One region of the Nonomuraea sp. 3-1Str genome, then DNA from elsewhere that is predicted to be linked to it. Evidence: predicted binding sites of a transcription regulator. Region 1 holds the regulator's gene; the other holds the start of a gene.

Region 1 (11,439 bases):
CGGAACAGCTCGCGCGCGTCGACCGTCTCGATGACCTCGCCGGTGAGGCGGGCGCGCAGGCCGAACTCGCCGCCCTTCTCCACCGCCCGCATGAACTCGTCGGAGACGCGGACGGAGTTGTTGGCGTTCTGGTACTGGACCGAGACGATGTCCTTGCCGCCGAGGTCCATGTCGAACCCGGCGTCGCGGAGCGCGCGGACCTTGTCCTCCTCGCGCGCCTTGGTCTCGATGAACTCCTCGATGTCGGGGTGGTCCACGTCGAGGACGACCATCTTGGCGGCCCGGCGGGTGGCGCCGCCGGACTTGATGGTGCCCGCGCTGGCGTCGGCGCCGCGCATGAACGACACCGGGCCGCTGGCCGTTCCGCCGCTCGACAGCAGCTCCTTGGAGGAGCGGATGCGCGACAGGTTGACGCCCGAGCCGGAGCCGCCCTTGAAGATCACACCCTCTTCCTTGTACCACTCGAGGATCGACTCCATCTGGTCGTCCACCGAGAGGATGAAACAGGCGCTGACCTGCTGCGGCGACTGGGTGCCCACGTTGAACCAGACCGGCGAGTTGAAGGCGAAGATCTGGTGGACCAGCGCGTACTTCAGCTCGTGGTCGAAGATCTCGGCGTCCTCGTCGTCGGCGAAGTAGCCGTGCTCGATCGCGGTGCGGGTGTAGACGCCCACCACGCGGTCCACGAGCTGCTTCAGGCTCCACTCGCGCTGCGGCGTGCCGACGGCGCCGCGGAAGTACTTGGTGGTCACGATGTTGGCCGCGTTGACCGACCAGAACTCGGGGAACTCGACGCCCCGCTGCTCGAAGTTGATCGAGCCGTCCCGCCAGTTGGTCATGACGACGTCGCGGCGCTCCCACGCGATCTCGTCATACGGATGCACGCCCGGCTTGGTGAAGATCCGCTTCATCTTCAGGCCCTTGCGGGGACGCTTGCCTCCGCGCGCGACTGAACCGCTTGCCGTCTCCGTCATGACTCCCCCTTCTCCGCCTTCAACTGTTCGATCTCGGCCTCGAAGTCCGCCAAGGTCTCGAAACCGCGATATACCGATGCGAACCGCAGGTAGGCCACCTCGTCCAGCTCCCGCAGCGGGCCCAGGATCGCCAGGCCCACCTCGTTCGAGGGGATCTCCGCCGCTCCCCTCGCCCGGATGGCCTCCTCGACCCGTTGCCCGAGCTGGGCCAGGGAGTCCTCGCTGACCGGCCTGCCCTGGCAGGCCCGCCGCACGCCCGCGACCACCTTGTCCCGCGAGAACGGCTCCGTCACGCCGCTGCGCTTGCTCACCATGAGGAGTACGGTCTCCTGGGTGGTGAATCGGCGGCCGCACTCGGGACAGGTGCGGCGACGCCGGATCGCGCCGCCGTCGTCCGTCGAGCGGCTGTCGATGACCCTCGTGTCAGGATGGCGACAGAACGGACAATGCACGCGTTTCGCCTCCTGCCCCGCGGCCACCCCACCCGGCCCTCGCCGCCGCGCGAACGCCCCTGCCCAGGTTGACCAGGGAACGCTCACGCCCGCACCATGGCATGCCATGGTGCGGTCACGAAAACACAAGGTGTGGTGAACTACATCGGTGTAAGTACTAGATGTTGTGGTCCAACCGTAGAAGCGCGCGACCATGAACGCAAGTTGAGCCACACCTGTCCCAGGGAAGCCGCTGATCAGCACGGCATGTTCCCGCCCGCCCGGCGTGTCGGCCCCTTCTGGCTACGTAGGCCCCGCTGAACTGCCCTGTAAGCGGAAAGAACACCATCCACACAGGTTCAAAACCTATGCCGCATCTCAGGCCACCGAGACCGCGCCCTTCCCCCCGCTCCGTCCCTCGTGGAGCCGGACCGACTCGCCGAACCGCCACCGCCTCGTAGCGGGCGCTGCCTGCGGCGACGGCGAGGTGCGGCCGCCCCGCGGCGTTGCCTGACCGAGCTGATTCTGCCGCGTGAGGCGCCCATCAAGGAGGCGGCCGAAACCACCGCCGTGCAGTTACCGCCCATCGTCCTCGGCGGAAGGTCGGCGCGGGCACGCGAGGACGGGCCCTCGACGAGCGAGAGCAGCGAAGGACTCCACGGTGGCCGGGTCAGGGGTCGCCCGCGCGAGTCAGCTTCGCGCGATCAACCGTACGCACCTCTGCGCGGGAAGGAGCACGCCGCCATCGAAGCGTGGACGGCCGTGGAAGCGACGGACGCAGCGGCATTCGCCGTCGTGGCGGCATTCGCCGTCGTGGCGGCATTCGCCGTCGTGGCGGCGTGGGCGGGCGTGGCGGCGCGAGCGGCCGTGGCGGCGTGGGCTGGCGTGGCGGCGTGGGCGGCCGTTCTGGTGCCGAGCCAGAAGCCGCACAGCGACAACAGCGCCGCCACCGCGACCATGATCGCGGCCCGTCCGCGACGGGTGAGCCGCACCGGCGCCGTGCGCCGCCCGCGCTTCCCGGGCACGGGACCCGTCCGCATGGACCCCTTCCGGACGGCGCCCCTCCGGACAGACCCCATCCGAGCAGACCCCTTCCGCACGGCCCGTCGCCCGAGCGCTCCCCGTCGCCTCTCACCAGCCCCGGAGCCGAGCCCCACCTCTCGGCTCTCCCCGAACCCTCGCCCTTGATCGCCCCTTCGCGCCTGGCCGACCCCTCGTTTCTGACCGGATCCTCGCCCCTGGCCCGCTGCGGCCGCCTCGCTGCGGCCACCCTGAACGACAGAACCGATCCGCGCCACCGGCACAGACCCGCCACCCCGGCCGCCCGCCCCTGCCGACCGGTTCGCCGGAAACGAGCCGCCTCCCCGTGCCCGCCGGCCTTCCGGGACGGTCGCGCCTCCCCCGCCCGGCCCGCCGCCCCTCCTTCCGGGTCGCCCAGCCGGGAGGCCGAGGCCCTCGGCCTCTGCTCTGGGGGGTGGCACGAGCCACAGCTGGGGTCTTCCTCCCGCGGCGAAGGCGCGACCGGCCCCGCGGGCCGCCGTCGCGTCGGCGCCCGGCGACACACCACCACTACGCGAGACGTCCTCCCGCATCTGAACCCCACCCCTCGAAGTGACCCCTGCGGTCCACCCGGCCGCGCGCCGGGCTCGGTCGCCGCGCCCGGCCCTACCATCCAGTACGCCCAGAACGCCCGAAGCGCTCAGCCGTTCCGCCTCACAGCACGCGACCCGCCGTCACGACGGGCCGGCGCCCCCATCTCCACGCACCGCGACCGCCTCCCCTGAAGCACGGCTCGGTCCCATCTCCACGCACCGCGACCCCCTCCCCCTGAAGCACGGTTCGGTCTCATCTCCACGCACCGCGACCGCCTCCCCCTGGAGTACGGCTCGGCCCCTGCCCGTGGGTGACGCCGAGCTCCGCGCGATGACCAACGAGCGTGGCGTGTCGGCTCCGGCCGTCCTGCCGCCGTCCTGCCGTCGTTCTGCGTCCGGCCACTCTCGCCACCCGACCACCACCACCTCGGCCCCGCCTGGATGGTGAATTGTCGCGTAAACCGAGGCGTTCGCGAATACTGAACGCTTTGTCCTCCCCCACGGTCCGCCCGCCCCCGACACCGTCGTTCTTGATCGCCTTTGTACGGCCCTCGGCGACCCGCTGCCGCCCGGCGTCGTCGCTGGTCATGTCCGTGACCGCGGTGACGCGCACGATTGACCTCCCACGCCGTCCGAGTCCGAGAAAAAGACCTCATTAAGATCAGCAAATCGAACACGGTGTCTATCGAACTCCCGTACGATGTTGTACACCACGTCACTGATAATTTCGAGGACGACTCGAACAATTGTTTGAAGATGATCTTCAACAGCGATACGGTCGCTGTGTGCGACATGGAGACCACGGACCGGGAGGGCAGGCCGGAGCGGCAGGCCACCCGGCGACGAGGAGGAGAGCATGAGCGAGCGAGATGACGCAAACGGGGTCACAGACCTCGCGGTGCGCCGGCGCGACTCCCTGGGCCTGACGCCCCGGCAGCGCAAGATTCTCGAAGTGATTCGCGATTCGGTGCAACAGCGCGGATATCCGCCGTCCATGCGTGAGATCGGCGAGGCCGTCCAGCTGACGAGCACGTCGAGCGTGTCGCACCAGTTGACGGCGTTGCAGCGCAAGGGCTACCTGCGGCGTGACCCGCACCGGCCGCGCGCCCTCGAAGTCCGCCTGCCGGGCGAGCCGGCACTGTGGGTCGACCCCGACGCCTCCTCCGAGGAGCCCACGGTGAGCAGGCCCACGGCCGCCTATGTGCCGCTGGTCGGCCGGATCGCCGCCGGTGGGCCGATCCTCGCCGAGGAGAGCGTCGAAGACGTCTTCGCGCTGCCCAAGCAACTCGTCGGCGAGGGCACCCTGTTCCTCCTCCAGGTCGCCGGTGACTCCATGATCGAGGCCGCCATCGCCGACGGCGACTGGGTGGTCGTGCGTCAGCAGCCCGTCGCCGAGAGCGGCGACATCGTGGCCGCCATGATCGACGGCGAGGCCACGGTCAAGACCTTCAAGCGCAAGGACGGCCACGTCTGGCTGGTCCCCCACAACCCCAACTACGACCCGATCCCCGGCGACGAGGCCAGCGTCCTGGGCAAGGTCGTGGCGGTCCTCCGCCGCCTCTGACCCACCCACCATCGCCGACGGCTCCCCGGAAGCACCCCGGGGAGCCGCGACCAGCACCGGCAGCCTTCGTTCCGCGCCCTCGGCGTTGAGCTCGTCGAGCCCGGCATCGCGCCCTGCTCCGGTCGCGGCGGTCCACTCGCGCGCTGCCCCAGTCGCGGTGTTCGAGCCGTGCCCTGCCCCGGCCACGATGTTCGAGTTCGAACCCTGCCCCGGCCACGGCGGTCGAGCCGAGCCGTACCTCGGTCGCGGCAGTCCACTCGTGCCTTGCCCCAGTCGCGATGTTCGAGTTCGAGCCCTGCCCCGGCCACGGCGGTCGAGTCAAGCCCTGCCTCGGTCGCCGCGGTCGATTCGTGCCGGCGGTCAGGCCGGACATCGCCCACCCCCATCGAGAACCCGTCCAAGGCGGAGACGACCTGGACGTTGCCGCCGCGCCGGGCGTGCTTGCGACCGCCGCAGGTTGACGCTCCTGGCCAGGTCCAGGCCATGACCAGTTGGGCGTGCGTCGAGAACCTGGTCGCATCAGGTCAACCGCCCCATCCGAGCCCGTCCGACAGCCACCGGAGCACCCGCACCGCCCGGCGGAACACCCCCACGCTCGCTCGCCCTCGCGGCGGAACACGCACCCTGCGACGGCCGGTCGCCGGCCTCGGGGCGAACCAGATGCCTGGCAGCATCCGGTCGCCGGCTCGCGGCGGAACCAGGTGCCCGACAGCATCCGGTCGCCGGCCTCGGCGGCGAACCAGGTGCCCTGCGGGCCGGTCGCCGGCCTCGCGGCGGACCTGGTGACGGCCTCCGCACCCACCGGCTGAACGCAGCGGTGGCCGGGGGACGCTGGAAGCCCTGATGAAGTGGCGGGGCTGCGAGGCCGTCAACGGTGCTCGCTCGGCGCCGTGCGCTCGCGCCGCCGAGTGTCAGCGGGACGCAGCCGATACGGACGCACCCGGTTGCCGCGCCCCCGGCAGGGCGGTGAAACGTCGGGTCGAGAGGGCGACGAGGAGTCCGAGGGCGGCGTAAGCTCCGCCGAGCAGGCTGGCGGCCGGCCATCCCGCGGCGCTGTAGGCCCACGTGGTGGTGATCGCGCCGAGCGCGGAGCCGAGGGAGTAGAAGGCCATGTAGGCGCCGATGACGCTGCTGCTCTGGTCGGGTCGGGCGGCGGTGAGCAGGTGCTGGCTGCTGACGTGAACGGCTTGCACGGCGAAGTCCAGAAGGATGACGCCGACGATCAACAGCCACAGCGACGACCCCGCTTGACCGATCAGCAGCCACGCGGCTGTGAGCAGGGCAAGCGACCAGCAGGTGACCGAGGACGCCAGACCACGGTCGGCCCATCGGCCGGCCCGGGCCGCGCCCAGCGCCCCGGTGAGACCGGCGAGTCCGAACAATCCGATCTCGGCGGTGCCGAAGTGCCACGGCGCGTCGCCGAGCGGGAGCGCCAGTCCGCTCCACAGCGTGCCGAAGGAGGCGAACAGGAAGAACGCGACCAGTCCCCGGCTGAGGAAGAGCCGGTCGCCGACCACCAGACGACCCACCGATGACAGCAACTGCCCGTACCGGGCTCGGGGGCGGCGGATGTCGGCCTTGAGGGTGAATCGGGCGGCGAGCGCGAGCATCGCGCAAAGCCCGGCGATGACGAGGTAGACCATGCGCCAGTCGGCCAGCTCGCCCAGGGTGCCCGCGACCACCCGCACTCCGAGAATCCCGATGACCACGCCCGAGGTGACCGCTCCGATGTTGCGGCCGCGCTCGCCGGTCGGCGAGACGGCGGCGACGTAGGCCACCGTGATCTGGACGACCACGGCGAACAGGCCGGCCAGGGCCAGGCCCGCGATCGCGATGCCGCCGCTGGGCGCGGCGGCGGCCACCCCCGCGCCTGCCGCTGTGAGCAGCAGGTGCACCGTGATGAGTCTGCGGCGGTCGAACAGGTCACCGAACGGGACCAGCAGCACCAGCCCCGCCAGATAGCCGATCTGGCCGGCGGCGACCAGCCACCCCAGTGCCCCTTCCCTCAGCCCGAGGTCCTCGCCCGCGGCCTCGAGAACCGGCTGGATGCCGTAGACGGTCGACACCGCCACCGCGCACACCAGCGCGAGCACGGCCCGCTGCCTCCCGGTCAGTCCTGGCGCCATATCACCCTCCGATAAGTTGCGAAATGCAACTCATCCGACGCTAGGGCATACTGGTTTCATATTGCAACTCATCGCGGAGGGCCCCGTGGACGTCACACTCGCTGCAGGAAGCGCCTGGACCGACCCGGCCTGCCCGGTCGCGCGGACCGTCGACCTGATCGGCGACCGGTGGAGCCTGCTGATCATCCGCGACGCGATGGACGGGGCGACGACCTTCACCGAGTTCCATCAGCGGCTGGGGATCGCCCGCAACATCCTCACCGACCGGCTCCGCAAGCTCGTCGAGCACGGCATCCTGGACAAGGGCGCCGCCACCGACGGCAGACGACACACCTATCGGCTCACCGAAGCCGGGCAGGATCTCTTCACGGCCGTCGTCGCTCTCCGCCAATGGGGCGAGCGCCACGCCTTCGCCCCGGACGAGCCGCACTCCGTTCTCGTCGACGACCAAGGGCGGCAGCTTCCCCGGCTCCACCCGCTCGGCCAGGACGGCGCGCCGCTCTCCGTCGAGGCGTCGCACGTGCGGAAGACCGCCCTGCCGCGCTTCCGTTGAGGCACCGCTCTCCCCGATCCGCAGCCAGCCCTCGCATATGGCGACAAAGCGCCGGAAATCTAGAATGATTCGGTGACCGATGCAACGAGCCCCAATGACCTCAAGGCCCTGCACGACGGGTTGAAGTGGGCCAAAGCTGGTCCCGGCGTCATTCCCGCCTGGGTGGCCGACATGGACCTGCCCACGGCCCCCGCGGTGGCCGAAGCCCTGAGGCGGCGCGCCGAGGGCGATCTCGGCTACCCGATCTGGCTTGACGATCCCGGCTGCGGACCCCTGGCGGAGGCGTTCGCCGAGCGCATGGCCGCCCGGTACTCCTGGAGCCCCGACCCGGGGTTCGTGCGGACCTTCTCCGACATCAACCAGGCGCTCCAGGTGATCCTCCACGTGTGGACCCGGCCGGGCGACGGGGTGGCGCTCCACACCCCGGCCTACCACCCGTTCCTGGGCACGCTGGAGACCATGGACCGGCCGCTCACGCCGCTCCAGCTCGTGCCCGACGAGGGTGACTCATGGCGGTTCGAGGTGCCCGACCTGTCCGGGTGCCGGGTGCTGCTGCTGGTCAACCCGCAGAACCCGACCGGCCGCGTCTTCACCCGGCGGGAGCTGGAGGAGCTGGCCGAGCACGTTGAACGGCACGACCTCCTGGTCATCGCCGACGAGATCCACGCAGACCTGACGTACACCCCGAACCAGCACATCCCATTCGCGACACTCCTGCCCGAGCGGACGGTCACGCTGACGTCCGCCACCAAGGCGTTCAACCTGGGCGGCATCCGCTGCTCGGTCGCCCACATCGGCTCCCCCGCCGTGCGTGCGGCGCTCGCCGCGCAGCCGCCGTTCCTGTACGGCTCGTCGCACGTGTTCGGTGTGGAGGCCACCATCGCCGCGTGGCGGCACGGCGACGCCTGGCTGGAGGAGACCGTCGCCCTGCTGGACCGCAACCGCAAGACGATCGCCGCCCGCCTGCCCGAGGGGGTGGGCTACCGCCTGCCCCAGGCGACGTACCTGGCCTGGCTCGACTACGGCCGTCCCGGCATGGCCGAGGTGCTGGAACGGGAGGCCAAGGTCCTGCTGAGCGACGGCGCGGGGTTCGGCCCGGGCGGCGAAGGCCACGTACGGCTGAACTTCGCCACCACGGAGCCGATCCTCAGCGAGGTCCTGGACCGCCTCCAGCGATAGCCCTCCCGTGGCTCGCCCGGGGCCGCGGGTGAAGGGACGGCGAATCGCGGCGCCGGGTGAGACACACAGCGGGTCACCCCGTCATGGCGCCAGTGGGGGAAGGGACGGCGGGGTGGCGGCCGGGCGTTCCTCCAGGGCGGCCAGTGCCAGCTCCACCGCCTTCTCCAGCTGCGGGTCGCGTCCCGCCACCCGGTCCTGCGGGGTGGTCACCACCTCCACGTCCGGGTCCACGCCGTGGTTCTCCACGCCCCATCCCGGGCCCTCCAGCCAGAACGAGTACCGGGGCTGCGTGACGACCGTCCCGTCCACCAGCGAGTAGCGCGAGTCGATGCCGATGACCCCGCCCCAGGTGCGGGTGCCGACGAGCGGGCCGAGGCCGCGGTTCTTGACGCCGGCGCTGACGATGTCGCCGTCCGATCCGGCGAACTCGTCCGTGACCGTCACGATCGGGCCGCGCGGCGAGTCCTCCGGGTAGCGCATCGGCTCGTAGCCGCGCGCGTGCGACCACCCGGTGACCCGGCGGGACAGCTTCTCCAGCACCAGCTCCGAGGTGTGGCCGCCGCCGTTCTCCCGGACGTCCACGACCAGGCCCTCGCGGGCCATCTCGGTGCGCAGGTCGCGGTGGAACTGCGCCCAGCCCGACGCCACCATGTTCGGCACGTGCAGGTATCCGAGCCGGCCGCCCGACGCCTCGTGGACGAACGCCCTGCGCCCCTCGACCCACTCGTGGTAGCGCAGCGGGGTCTCGTCCTCCAGCGGTGTGACGACGACACGGCGCGTATCGCCGCCCGACGCGGGTCGTACGGTCAGCTCGACGGGACGGCCGGCCGTGCCGGACAGCAGCGCGAGCGGGCCCCGCACGGCGTCGACCGGGCGCCCGCCGACGGCGACGATCGCGTCGCCGGGCCGTACGGCCACGCCGGGCGCGAGCAGCGGCGAGCGGGCGTCGTGGTCGGACGACTCGCCGGGCAGGATGCGCGTGACCCGCCAGGTGCCGTCCTCGTCGCGGGCCAGGTCGGCGCCGAGCAGGCCCTGCCGGCGGCGCGGGTCGGCGGGCGCGGCGTTGGCGCGGGCGTAGGCGTGGGACGTGCCCAGCTCGGCCTGCACCTCCCACAGCAGGTCGATCAGCTCGGAGTAGGAGCCGATGCGGTCCACGAGCGGCAGGTAGCGGTCGAGGACGGCCGGCCAGTCGACGCCGTTCATGTCGGCGCGCCAGAAGTGGTCGCGCATGAGCCGGCCCGCTTCCAGGTAGCTCTGCCGCCACTCGGCGACCGGGTCGAGCTGGACCGTGACCCGGTCGAGGTCGACGGTGACGACCTCGTCGCCCTCACCGGCGGAGCGGGTCTGCAGGCCGTTCTTGCCGTTGGTGACGAGCCGGGTGCCGTCGCCGCTCACCTCGAAGGCCCGTACCTCGGTGCCGAGCTCGGACCGGGAGCGCTTCTTGAGGTCGTAGCGTTCGAGCACGATCTCGCCGGCCGGCTCGGTGCCGTCGCCGAGCTGGCCCGACAGCGGGTGGCGCAGCCAGAGCAGGGCGTCCTTGCCGGCGCGCAGGTTGCCGTAGCGGCCGGCGGGCACCGGCACGGGCACGACGCGGGAGGCGAGCCCCTCGGGGTCCACCTCGGTTCGCGGGGGCGCGTCGTCCTTCTTGTCGTCCGGCGCGGGCTTGTCGTCCTCGCCGTTGAACCCGCGTCCCTGCAGGCTGGGGTCGAACGGCGACGGCGTGGTGGCCCGCAAGGGGACGATGTACGGCCGGCAGCCCACGGGGAACGACAGGTCGAACACGTGCGCGTCGTACACCGGGTCGAACGTGCGCACCGACAGGAACGCCAGGTGCTTGCCGTCCTTGGTGAAGACCGGGTCGTAGTCGGCGAAGCGCAGGGGGGTCACGTCGATGACGGACGTGCCGTCGAGGCGGCCCATCCTGATCCGCGACAGCGGCTCGTGGTGCGGGTGGACCCAGGCGAGCCACGCCGAGTCGGGTGAGAACGTCAGACCGCTGATGTCGCCGTGCTCGGTGCGGTCGAGCTCCCTCAGCGTCCCGGTCTCGGCGTCGACCACCAGGAGGCGCCCGTCGTGGGTGGCCACGGCCACGTGCTTGCCGTCGGGCGCGGCGGCCAGGGCGAGCACCCGGCCGAGCTCGCCCGCGGCGAGCGTGCGGATCTCGCCGCCGGGGGTGCCGACTTCGAGGCCGTCCTCGCCGGTGGCGTCCGAGACCCAGACCGCCTTGCCGTCGGCGCCGAGCACGCGCGGCAGCCGTACCCGGACTCCCGGCTGTACCCGGAGCGCGCCGGCCGGTCCGTCGCGGTGGGTGACCCAGTGGGCGGTGCCGCGGATCTCGACGGCGCTCGCCCGCCCGGTCGCGTCGGGCGAGAAGCCGCCGACGCGGGCGGGCGCCGGCCGGGTGGCGCGCGCCGGGCGCGGCCCGCTCAGCCTGACGTCCAGCTTGTACGGCTCCGCGTCGAGCCCGTCGAGCAGCCACAGGTCACCGGCGTGGGCGTAGACGACCCGCCGCCCGTCGGTGGAGGCGTGCCGGGCGTAGAACTCGGTGTGGGAGGTGTGCCGGCGCAGGTCGGAGCCGTCGGGCAGGGAAGAGTAGACGTTGCCCGTGCCGTCGGTGTCGGCGAGGAACGCGAGGCGGTCGCCCACCCACATGACCGACCAGTACTGCGCGTCGCTGTCGGCGAACAGCCGGGCGAACTCCCCGTTCCCGTCGGCGTCCACCCAGATCTTGCCCGCGGTGCCGCCCCGGTAGCGCTTCCAGTGCGACGGCTCGCGGAACAGGGACGACACGGTCGCCACCCGCGCGCGGCCGGCCCCCGGACCGCCGTCACCCGCCTCCGGGCCGGCCCCGACGACGGCCGCCTCGCTCACCCATCCGTACGGCAGGCGCGTCGCCGGTCCGCCGTCCAGCGGGACCGCGTACGCCCAGGTCCGCGCGCGGCCGCCCTCGCCCGCACCGGTGACCGCGAGCACATCGCCCTCGGCGGTCCATCCCCGGGTGGCGGTCGTCGCGTTGCCCC
Region 2 (11,439 bases), on a different contig from region 1:
TGGCCGACCTGTTGCGGGAGACCGTCGAGATCCCCGAGGCGCGCAAGCACATCCTCGACGCGATCGTGGACGAGCGGTTCATGGGCCCGCTGGCGGTGGACGACGTGCGCAACACGCTCGACGCGATGGACTCCGAGACCCTGCAGACGTACCTGACGGGCGGCATCACCAAGCGGGAGCTGGCGGAGCTGGACTGCGACCCCAAGTCGGTGGCCTACCACGCGCTCCCCTACGACGGCTTCGTCCTGCCCCCGCTGCCCAACCACCTGTTCACCCGCGACACCTCCTGCTGGGTGTACGACGGCGTCTCCATCAACGCGATGCGCAAGAAGGCCCGCATGCGCGAGACCGTGAACATGGAGGCCGTCTACCAGTTCCATCCCACGTTCGCCGACGGTTTCGGCAAGCCGCAGAAGGGCGGCTTCCACGTCTGGCTGCCCGGCCACGCGATCGCGCCGGCCACGCTGGAGGGCGGGGACGTGCTCGTCATCGGCCGCGGCGCCGTGCTCGTCGGGATGAGCGAGCGCACCCGGCCGCAGGCTGTCGAGATGTTCGCGCAGCGGCTGTTCCAGGCCGGGTCGGTGCGCACGATCGTGGCGCTGGACATGCCGAAGGCGCGCGCCTTCATGCACCTCGACACCGTCATGACCATGGTGGACGTGGGCGTGTTCACCAAGTACGCCGGGCTCGGCATGCTGCCGTCGTACACGATCGAGCCGGGCGACACCGAGAAGGAGCTGAAGGTCACCGACCATCCGCCCGAGGACATGCACCGCGCCATCGGCCGCGCGCTCGGCCTCGACGACATCGAGGTGCTCACGCCCACGCAGGACGTCTACGCCGCCGAGCGCGAGCAGTGGGACGACGGCTGCAACGCGCTGGCCGTCGAGCCCGGCGTGGTCATCGCCTACGAGCGCAACACCACGACCAACAACTTCCTGCGCGACAACGGCATCGAGGTCATCACGATCCCCGGCAGCGAGCTCGGCCGGGGCCGCGGCGGCCCCCGCTGCATGAGCTGCCCGATCGAGCGCGACGGCATCTGAGCGGGACTGCTTCTTCGAGCGGGACTGCTTCTTCGGTGGGATGGGGAGGGACCGTATGCGGGTCATCGTCGCGCTGGGCGGCAACGCGGTGCTCCAGCGGCAGCAGCAGCCGGACGCGCACACGCAGGTCGCCAACGTGGCCTCGTCCGTTCGGACGCTGGCCAAGCTGGCCGAGCGGCACGAGCTGGTCATCACGCACGGGAACGGCCCCCAGATCGGCCTGCTCGCCCTGGAGAGCGCCGCCGACCAGCACCTGACCAGGCCGTACCCCTTCGACGCGCTCGGCGCGCAGACCCAGGGCATGATCGGCTACTGGATGCTGCAGGCCCTGCAGAACGCGCTGCCCGGCCGCCAGGTCCTCGCCATGGTCACGCAGACGCTGGTGTCGGCGGTCGACCCGGCCTTCGACGACCCGACCAAGTTCGTCGGCCAGGTCTACGACCGCGAGGAGGCGGGGAAGCTGGCCGCCGAGTACGGCTGGACCGTCAAGCAGGACGGGGACTACTGGCGGCGCGTCGTCCCCTCCCCCGCGCCGCAGCGGGTCGTGGAGACCCGGCTCATCCGCCGGTTGCTGCGCGAGGAAGTCGTCGTGATCTGCGCGGGAGGCGGCGGCGTGCCGGTCATCCGCGACGAGCACGGCCGGCTGTCGGGCGTCGAGGCCGTCATCGACAAGGACGCGACCGCCTCGATGCTGGCCGAGGCGCTCGAGTGCGACGCGTTCCTCATCCTCACCGACGTGCCGCGCGTCATGCGCGGCTTCGGCACCCCCGGGCAGAGCGAGATTGGCCACACCACCCCCCACGAGCTGCGCGCCCTCGACTTCCCGGCCGGCTCCATGGGGCCGAAGGTCGAGGCCGTGTGCCGGTTCGTCGAGACGACGGGCGACATGGCCGCCATCGGCCGGCTCGACCAGGCGGAGCAGATCCTGGAGGGCTCCGCGGGCACCATCGTCACGCCCAACGCCCGCTGGCCCCTGACGAGCACGCTCTAGGCGCGGCTCCAGGTTCGGCTCTAGGTCCGAAGGAGGTTCCCGGTGACACTGGCCCAACGGCTCTTCCGCACCAAGCCGACCGCGCAGATCGTCGCGGAGGGCGGCCGGGGTGAGGGCGGCGAGCTGCGCCGCACCATGTCCCTGTGGCAGCTCACGCTCTTCAGCGTCGGCGCCACGCTCGGCACGGGCATCTTCGTCATCCTCGGCCAGGCCGTGCCCAAGGCCGGTCCGGCGGTGGTGCTGTCCTTCGTGCTCGCCGCCATCACCGCCCTGTTCTCGGCGCTGTCGTACGCCGAACTCGCCGGCACCATCCCGGTGTCCGGCTCGTCCTACTCCTACGCGTACGCGACGCTGGGCGAGCTGATCGCCTGGGTGTGCGGCTGGTGCCTCATGCTGGAGTACGCCGTCTCGGTGGCGGCGGTGGCCGTCGGCTGGGGGCAGTACCTCAACTCGTTCCTGCACGGCCTGTTCGGGTGGCAGCTGCCCGCCGCGATCATCGGCTCGCCCGGCCAGGACGGCGGCGTCATCAACCTGCCGGCCATCCTCATCGTCGTGCTCGCCACCTGGGTGCTGCTGTACGGGGCCTCCGAGAGCGCGACGGCCAACGCCGTGTTCGTCATCATCAAGATCGTCGTGCTGGCGTTCTTCTGCGTGGTGGCGTTCTCGGCGTTCGAGGCGCGCAACTTCACGCCGTTCGCGCCGCTGGGCGTGGCCGGCATCACCGCCGCCGCCTCGCAGGTGTTCTTCTCCTACATCGGCTTCGACGCCGCCTCCACGGCCGGCGAGGAGGCCAAGAACCCCAGGCGTGACCTACCGCTGGCGATCATCCTGTCGCTGGTCATCGTGACGGTCCTGTACGTGCTCGTCGCCGCCGCCGCGGTGGGGGCCATGCCGTGGACCCGGTTCAACCCGGAGAGCACCGAGGCGAGCCTGGCGCAGGTGGCCGACCTCGCCACCGGCTCCACCTGGGCCGGGATCATCATCTCCTTCGGCGCGGTCATCGCCATCGCCAGCGTCGTGCTGACCGTCATCTACGGCCAGACCCGCATCCTGTTCGCCATGTCCCGTGACGGGCTCATCCCCCACGTGTTCCAGAAGGTCAACCCGCGCCACCAGGTGCCGGTCGCCAACACGCTGATCGTCGCGGCGTTCATCTCGGTGCTCGCCGGGTTCGTCCCGCTCGGGCAGCTCGCGGAGGCCACCAGCATCGGCACGCTGTTCGCGTTCCTCATCGTGAACGTGGGCGTCCTCGTCCTCCGCTACCGCAGCCCCGAGCTGCCCCGCAGCTTCCGCACGCCGCTCTTCCCGGTCACGCCGGTGCTCGGGGCGATCTTCTGCGCCATCGTGATGGCCGGGCTCGCGGGCGTCACGTGGATCGCGTTCGGGCTGTGGATGCTGGCCGGCCTGGCCGGATACTTCTTGTACGGCTTCCGCAAGTCGCGGCTGAACGCCGAGGTGGTCTGATGCGGTTCGACAACATTCTCGCCGGAGCCATTCCCGAGCCGAGGGGCCGCGACGGGATCGTCCTGGCGGCGCTCCTGGCCAAGCAGGCCGGGGGGCGCCTCACGGTGGCGACCGTGCAGCCGCCGGCTTGGACCACGCCCGGACCGGCGCGGGCGGAGGAGACCGCCTGGCGCGCCTACCTGGAGGAGCAGGCCGAGAGCACGCTCACCCAGGCCCGGCAGATCGTGGGCGACGACGCCGACTACGTGATCCACATGCACAAGGGCAGCGGGCGCGGGCTGGTGGAGCTGGCCCGCAGGCGCGGGGCGGACGTCGTCGTGATCGGCTCGGCGCCGGGCGGCGGCAAGGGCCGCATCGAGATCGGCAGCACCGCCGACCAGCTGCTGCACTCCTCCTCGGTGCCGGTGCTGCTGGCCCCGCGCGGCTTCGCGGACGAGCCGCCGGGCGCCTTCGAGCGCATCACGGTCGCCTACCGGCGCGGCCCGTCCGCCGACGCGGCGGTCGTCTCGGCCGCCCGGGCGGCGGCCGCTCTGGAGGTGCCGCTGCGGCTGGTGACGCTGGTCGTCAGCAGCGGCAGGCGGGTCGAGGTCGAGGAGCGGATGCTCGAACGGCTGCGCGACCAGACGGCGGCCGACCTCAGGGCGGCGGCCCGGGGGCACCGGCGGCGGCTGGAGGTGGAGGTCGAGGTGCTGGAGGGGCGGAACGTGGGCCAGGCGCTCGCCACCGCGTCCTGGGTGAGCGGGGAGCTGCTCCTGTGCGCGTCGAGCACGGGTGGGCCGCTGCGCCGCGTCTTCCTCGGTGACACCTCCGTCAAGATCGTCCGGGCGGCCACGTGCCCTGTGATGATCCTCACTCGGCAGCCGTGAAACGGAAATCTCGTACTCGACAAATCGTGACGAAGTACCGTTATTGCCGGGACAACTGGGACTAATGTGGCGTAGCCTCCCGGATCGGATTCGGCATCTTTTTTCCAATCAGCTTGACCTTAGGCGTCCTCCCCTTTACCGTCACTGTGCGTAACCACACCTCGCGGCGTTTTGGGGGTAAACCCAAGGCCATGGCTACCGATGGTGCCGTATTCAGCACCAGACCCCCGGTGGCTTCGGCGTTCACCGCGAGGGAGCACAATCTACTGATAGCGATACATACGAGAGCCGGGGGGCCACACGATGCCGTCTGAGTACGCGAAGTCGCTGGGTGCACGACTGCGCGCCATCCGCACCCAGCAGGGTCTGTCCCTGCACGGGGTCGAGGAGAAGTCGCGTGGCAGGTGGAAGGCCGTGGTCGTGGGCTCGTACGAGCGTGGCGACCGCGCGGTCACGGTGCAGAAGCTTGCCGAGCTTGCCGACTTCTACGGGGTGCCCGTCTCCGAGCTCCTGCCGGGCGGTGCCGCGCCCAGCCCGCTCGGGCCGACCCCGAAGCTTGTGATCGACCTGGAGCGGCTGGCCACGCTGCCCAAGGAGAAGGCCGGAGCGCTCGCCCGCTACGCCGCCACCATCCAGAGCCAGCGTGGCGACTACAACGGCAAGGTGCTGTCGATCCGCCAGGAGGATCTGCGCTCCCTGGCCGTGATCTATGACAAGTCGCCCAGCGAGCTGACGGAGGAGCTCATCAGCTGGGGTGTCCTCGACGCGGAGGCCCGCCGGGCGGTCGAGTCGTTCTGACCCCGCCGGACCCGGGCCCGGCCCCACCGGCACCTGGCCCCACCGGCTCCCGCTCGGTCGGCTCCCGTTCCGGGGGCGATGTCCTCACCTGAGGGGCGCGCACCGCACTGCGCGCCCCTCAGGCGTGTCCGGCCCCAGTTCTGACGTACGGCTGCGTGCGCTTCGGGGCCGCCTGCGCTTCTTGGGCCGCCTGCGCTTCGGGGCCGCGGGCTGTTCCTGGCGTGCACTCGGGTGGGGCCGCGCGCTCGGCGTGCACGGGGGAGGCCGCGTACGCGTGGAAGCCGCGTGCGGGCTGCCTGGGCTTCGGGCGTACGCGGGGAAGCCGCGTGCGGGCCGGGTGGCGCTTCGGGGCGGGAGCGTGGGGCCGCCGGCGCTCGTGGGCCGGGCACCGGGAGGCCGCGTGCGGGTGGGCCGCCGCGCTTCGAGGGCGGCGGTGCGGGGGCCGTGTGCCGGCTCGGGCGAGGGGGACCCGCTGTGACGCTTCTCGTTCGCAGCGCTCCGGCAAGCTGGGCGCCGACGCGGGCATGAGCCAGAATCGCCCGCCGCGCGTGAGGGGCCCCCGGAGGTGACCGGGCGAGGCGACGCGTGCCGCGAGGGGGCGTGGCTCGCCATCTGACCGGGATGCTGCGCGCGCCCGGCGAGAGGGGCGCTAGAAGAGGGTCGGGCCCTGGGGCGGTGGGGTGCGGCGGCGGGTCACCCGGCCAAAGGAACGTCGACGGGCAACTGGGGTTGGGTAGGGACCCCCAGGCTCTCCTCCACTCGCGTCACAAAGGTGTCGGCCTCGGACAGCAGCTCGTCGGCGTCGGCCGCGGAGACGCCGCGGACCATGCCCGCCTCGGCGGCGGCGCGCTTGGCGGCGCTCACCTCGAAGTAGGCGGCCCACTCGGCGAGCTCGGGCTCCGCCTCGGGCAGCAGCTCCCACGCGCTGCGCAGGCGGCGCCTGCGGCCCTCCATCGGCCGGGGCCGGGCGGCCAGGATCGCGGCGGCCGCTCGGAGCGCCGCCAGGTGTGCTGCCACATATCGGGATGCCGGGGTGCGCGCGACCGTCGCCTCCGCCAGGCAGGAACGGGAATCCGTCAGGTGCGCCCGAACGGCGGGCGACAGCCTGGGACCCTGCGGGTCTCTTGACTGTGGTGCCATGTGCACGCCTCCTTGGGGTCGTGGGCGGCTGCCGGCGTCACCACCGGTGAAGCCAGAATCGCAGGCGCCACCGACAATTCCGCCGGGCGGGCCGGACGAGAAGCTTCCCCTCTCCCCGTCCGGCCAGGACGCGCCCCGACTCGTCTCCGCCGACGACGAGGACACGCCCTTCGCCCGTGGAGCCTGACCGCGGGTCCCGCTTGGGGGAAGCGTGGCCCGCGACCAGGTCCTTCGACGTGAGCCGCGAGCCTCACGCCACTACGTCGAACATAATTTCGATCACGCTCGGTGTCAACCCGTTTCAGAACACAGGTTCGATCGGCATGTCGGAAAGGGACTCTCGACGCACCCCTCGCGCGGCGTCAGGGGGTGACCGACAGCGCTCCCGACGGGCACAGGGTCACCGCGCGCCTGACCGCCTCCTCCAGCTCCTCGGGGGGCGCCGTCTCCAGGAGGACCACCGTGCCGTCCTCGTCGCTCTGGTCGAAGACCTGGGGCACCGTGAGCGCGCACATGCCCGCCCCGATGCACACGGTCGTGTCTGCCTTGATCTCCATGATGATCTCCCTACCACGTGACGGGGAGGCGGTGCACCCCGTAGATGCTCATGTCCGTCCGCATCGGCACCTCCTCCGGCGGCACGGCCAGGCGCAGCCCGGGGAAGCGGCGCAGCAGCGCCCGGTAGCCGATGCGCATCTCGATCCGGGCGAGCTGCTGCCCGAGGCACTGGTGGATGCCGTGCCCGAAGGTCAGGTGGCCGCCGGCGGGCCGAGTCACGTCGAGCGTATCCCCGCCGGGGAAGCGGGCGGAGTCGCGGTTGGCGACCGGCAGGGACAGGGCGACCGACTGGCCCTTCGCGATGGCGACGCCCTCGACCTCGACGTCCTCCAGCGCGGTGCGGATCGGGCCGATGTGGATGATCGTGAGGTAGCGCAGCAGTTCCTCGACGCCGTTGTCCACCACGGAGGGGTCGTCGCGCATGGCGGCGAGCTGGTCCGGGTTGCGCAGCAGCGCGTACGTGCCTAGCCCGAGCATGTTGGCGGTCGTCTCGTGCCCCGCCACGAGCAGCAGGAACGCGACGCCGGTCAGCTCGTCGTCGGCCAGCTCCCCGCCCTGGGCGAGGCCGCTGATCAGGTCGTCGCGCGGCTCGGCGCGCCTGCGCCGGATGAGCTCGCCGAGGTAGGAAGTCATGCTGGTCATGGCATCCATGACCTCCGCCGCCCCGCTCTCCAGGGCGAGCAGCGCCTTCGAGTCGCGCTGGAAGCGCTCCCTGTCCCCGTACGGCACGCCGAGCAGCTCGCAGATCACCAGCGACGGGATGGGCAGGGCGAACTGCTCGACCAGGTCGGCGGGCTTTCCCGCGGCCTCCATGGCGTCGAGGCGGGCGTGGGTGATCTCCTCGATGCGGGGTTCGAGCTGCTTCATCCGGCGGACGGTGAACTGGCCGGTGAGCAGCTTGCGGTAGCGGGTGTGCTCGGGCGCGTCCATGCGCAGGAAGAACCCGGGCGGCACGAACGCCTTCTCCCGCAGCTCCTTGGCGACGGCCGCGCGGGCCGGGATGGTGGGGTGGATGTGCTCGGGCCGGTTGCTGAAGCGGGGGTCGGCCAGGACGGCGCGCACAGCGGTGTAGCCCGTGGCCAGCCAGCCCTCGTGGCCGTCGGCGAACGTCAGCCGATGGAGAGGTGCCTCCCCGCCCAGCTCGGTGAGGCGGTCGGGAGGGTCGAAGGGGCGTTCGCGGTCGGTGGACATGGTCAGCTCGGACATCTGTGGACTCCTTCCGGGTCACCTTCCACAAAACATCAGCGAATGCAAACTTTCAACGGATGAAAAACTAAAATGCGTGCAGTACAGTTCCGCCATGGCGGGAATCCGGGAGCGCAAGAAGCAGCGCACGCGCCGGGCGCTGATCGAGGCCGCGCTCCGGCTGTTCGCCGAGAAGGGCTACGAGGAGACCACGCTCGCGGAGATCGCGGCGGAGGCCGACGTGTCGACGCGCACGTTCTTCAGCTACTTCGCGAGCAAGGAGGACGTGATCTTCCACGACATGGAGAGCCGCATGGAGCGCACGGCCGCGCTCGTGCGGGACCGGGCGCCGGACGAGCCGCTGCCCGACCTGCTGACGCGGATCGCGCGGGACGCGCTGGCCCACGCCGCCGGGGACGAGAACTACGCCGTGGAGGAGATGCCGCTGCGGATCCGGCTCATGATGACGGTCCCGGCCCTCCAGGCGCGCGCCCTCCACCTGCTCTACACCAGCCAGCTCCGGCTGGCGCGGGCGCTCCACGAGTCCTACCGCGGGCGGCTGAGCCCGGTGGAGGCCGCCGCGGCGGTGGGCGCGTTCGCGGGCGCGGCCAAGCTGGCGGTCATGGCCAGCGTCGAGCGGGGCGAGTCCATGGACCAGGCGCTGGACGCGGCCCTGGTCGCCACCGAGATCACCCTCCGCGGCCTGCGCTCGCTGGGCTGACACCCGCCCGCTGCCGCACCGTGACACCCGTCCGGCCGGCGAGTCCGAGGACCCCGCCAGGGCGGCGTGGACGCGGATGCCGCCGGCTTGACGATTCCTTTCCTAACGAAGTTAATTTGCCTCATGCTCGCACCGCTCACCACCCCCGCGTCGGCCACCGTGTTCACCATGGTCCTCACGCAGGGGCCGGTGTCCCGTGTGGAGATCGCCCGGCGGACCGGCCTGTCGTCCGCCGCGGTCACCAAGGCCGCCCGCCCGTTCATCGAGGCGGGCTACCTGGAGGAGCTCCAGGCGACCGAGCGGCCCGGCCCCGGCGCGGGACGGCCGGCGAGCCCGCTGGCCATCAGGCCCGACCGGCAGTTCTTCGCCGGGGTGAAGATCACCGACGACGAGCTCATCGGCGTGGTCACCGACCTGCGCGCCCAGGTCATGGAGTCGGCCCGCCGGCCCCTGCGCACGGCGTCCGCCGAGGAGGTGGTGGCCGAGATCGCCGCGCTGGTGTCCGAGCTGCTCGACGTCCGCCCCGCCTACCGGGAGCGGTGCCACAGGCTCGGCCTGGCCGTGTCCGGCGACGTCGACAAGGCCCACGGCGTGGTGCGCTACTCGCCGTTCCTCACCTGGCGCCAGGTGCCGCTGGCCCGGCTGGCCGCCGAGGCCACCGGCCTGACAGTGACCGTCGAGAACGACGTCAAGTCGCTCACCGTGGCCGAGCAGTGGTTCGGCGAGGGCCTCGGGGCGTCGTCGTTCGCGCTGGTCACGGTGGGGGCCGGCATAGGGTGCGGGCTGGTGGTCAACGACCGCGTGGTGGCCGGGTCGCACGGCGTCGTGGGTGAGATCGGCCACGTGCCGGTCGGCGGTGACGAGCCCGCGTGCCACTGCGGCGGGCGGGGCTGCGTCGAGGCCATCGCCGGGACCGCGCCCATCCTGGCGGCCGTCAGGTCCGCGACCGGCGACGCCGCGCTCACCGTCGACGGCGCGATCGAGCTGGCCCACGCCGGCGACCCCGCGGCGCGCGAGGGGTTCGCCCGCGCGGGGCACGCCATCGGCCTGGCCGTGGCCGCCATGGCCAACCTCGTCGGCCCCGAGCGGATCATCGTGACCGGCGACGTGCAGGGGCTGGCGGCCTACGACCTGTTCGAGGAGCAGATCCGGCGGGGCTTCACCGGGCAGGCGTTCGGCGCCGCGGCCGAGTGCCGGCTCGTCCTGCGGCCCCGCCCGTTCGAGCAGTGGGCCCGTGGCGCGGCCGCCGTCGCCATCCAGTCCCTGTTCACCCTCCAGGGCCAGCCGTGACACAGGACCAGCCGTGACGCAGGACCGACCGTGACACAGGACCCACCGTGACACAGGACCACCCGGGACGCAGGAGGAGCCGTGACGCAGGAGCGACCGACGCGGGAGCGGCCGTGAGCCTGGCCCCCGGCATCTGGCAGCCCCACGACGAGGCGTTCGCGCCGATCCGCGAGGAGCGCGTGCCGACCGGCCTGACCGCCGCCGGCGGCGCCGGGATCGTGCTGGACGCCATGGCCGCCGCCTCGCTCTCGTGGACCGTCGTCCCGGGACCGCCGGGCGTGGCCGAGATCACGGTCGTGCCCGACCGGCCGGCGCCCGTACGGGTCGGCTGGCGGTTGCCGTGCGTGGACGTGACCGCGTTCTGGGCGGCCGACGGGGGCGAGCACCGGGGGCTGCCGCCGTTCTGGCGCCGGCCGCGCACCGCCGCGCTGGAGCGGAACGCGCCCGTCGGCTGCCTCGTCGGCGCCGGCGACGTGTCGGTGTGCACGTACGCGGCGGGCGAGGTCGTCAAGCCGGTGCGCACGCGCACCGGGGTCGTGGAGGAGACCGGGGAGTTCGGGTTCTGGGTCGAGCACGACGCCTCGCCGGACGCGGGGGTGGTACTGCGGCTGGACGTCAGCGGGCGGCACTTCGCCCGCACGCTCGCGGACGTCGCCGCCTGGTGGGGCGCCGGCCGCGCCGCCCCCGTGCCCCGGGCGGCGCGCATGCCCGCCTACTCCACCTGGTACGCCATGCAGCAGCACGTGGACGCCGACGGCGTGGAGCGGCAGGCCGCCGCCTCCGCCGCGCTGGGCTGCGAGGCGGTCATCGTGGACGACGGCTGGCACAGCGACGACCGGGGCCGCGGCTACGGGTACGGGTACGCCGGCGAGTGGGAGCCGTCGCCCGCCGCGTTCCCCGACTTCGCGGGGCACGTCGCCCGGGTGCGTGACTCCGGGCAGGCGTACCTGCTCTGGTACGCGCTGCCGTTCGTGGGGCGGCACACCGCGCTAGTGGGAGCGAGTCCAGCCGTACACGCTGGCCTACAGGGAGCACATGGACGCGGCCGTCGTCGACCCGCGCCACCCGTACGTGCGCGAGCTGCTGGCCGGGCACCTGACCCGGGCGGTCGAGGAGTGGGGCGTCGACGGACTGAAGATCGACTTCATCGACCAGTTCGCCGTGGAGGACCCGCCCGAGCCGGCGCCGGGCGCCGACTGCGCGACGGTCAACGAAGGGGTGCGCAGGCTGCTGGCCATGCTGCCGCGCGACTGCCTCGTGGAGCTGCGCCAGCCGTACGTGAGCCCGGGGCTGTGGCCGTACGCGACGATGGTGCGCGCCTCCGACTGCCCGCTCAGCCCCGCCCACAACCGGCAGCGCACCGTGGACCTGCGGCTGATC

Evidence for each region. The regulator LexA, encoded in region 1, represses DNA repair genes until DNA is damaged. The targets are predictions, from matches to a motif close to TCGAACANNTGTTCGA.
Region 2: the regulator LexA is predicted to act here: its motif matches at 6,569-6,584, upstream of MTP10_RS32625 (SAV_6107 family HEPN domain-containing protein).

The regions. Positions count from the first base shown of each region.
Region 1 covers NZ_JALHBK010000014.1:72,656-84,094, forward strand. Annotated here, with positions in the region: gene MTP10_RS22705 (vitamin B12-dependent ribonucleotide reductase) at 1-974, opposite strand, end outside; gene nrdR (transcriptional regulator NrdR) at 971-1,426, opposite strand; gene MTP10_RS22715 (hypothetical protein) at 2,110-2,445, opposite strand; gene lexA (transcriptional repressor LexA) at 3,854-4,561, shown strand; gene MTP10_RS22725 (MFS transporter) at 5,473-6,687, opposite strand; gene MTP10_RS22730 (helix-turn-helix domain-containing protein) at 6,773-7,240, shown strand; gene MTP10_RS22735 (aminotransferase class I/II-fold pyridoxal phosphate-dependent enzyme) at 7,313-8,419, shown strand; gene MTP10_RS22740 (PDZ domain-containing protein) at 8,501-11,439, opposite strand, start outside.
Region 2 covers NZ_JALHBK010000027.1:70,621-82,059, reverse strand. Annotated here, with positions in the region: gene MTP10_RS32650 (arginine deiminase) at 1-1,046, shown strand, start outside; gene arcC (carbamate kinase) at 1,102-2,037, shown strand; gene MTP10_RS32640 (amino acid permease) at 2,080-3,501, shown strand; gene MTP10_RS32635 (universal stress protein) at 3,501-4,367, shown strand; gene MTP10_RS32630 (transcriptional regulator) at 4,671-5,165, shown strand; gene MTP10_RS32625 (SAV_6107 family HEPN domain-containing protein) at 5,859-6,305, opposite strand; gene MTP10_RS32620 ((4Fe-4S)-binding protein) at 6,668-6,862, opposite strand; gene MTP10_RS32615 (cytochrome P450) at 6,873-8,069, opposite strand; gene MTP10_RS32610 (helix-turn-helix domain-containing protein) at 8,164-8,769, shown strand; gene MTP10_RS32605 (ROK family transcriptional regulator) at 8,893-10,059, shown strand; gene MTP10_RS32600 (hypothetical protein) at 10,037-10,765, opposite strand; gene MTP10_RS32595 (hypothetical protein) at 11,095-11,439, shown strand, end outside.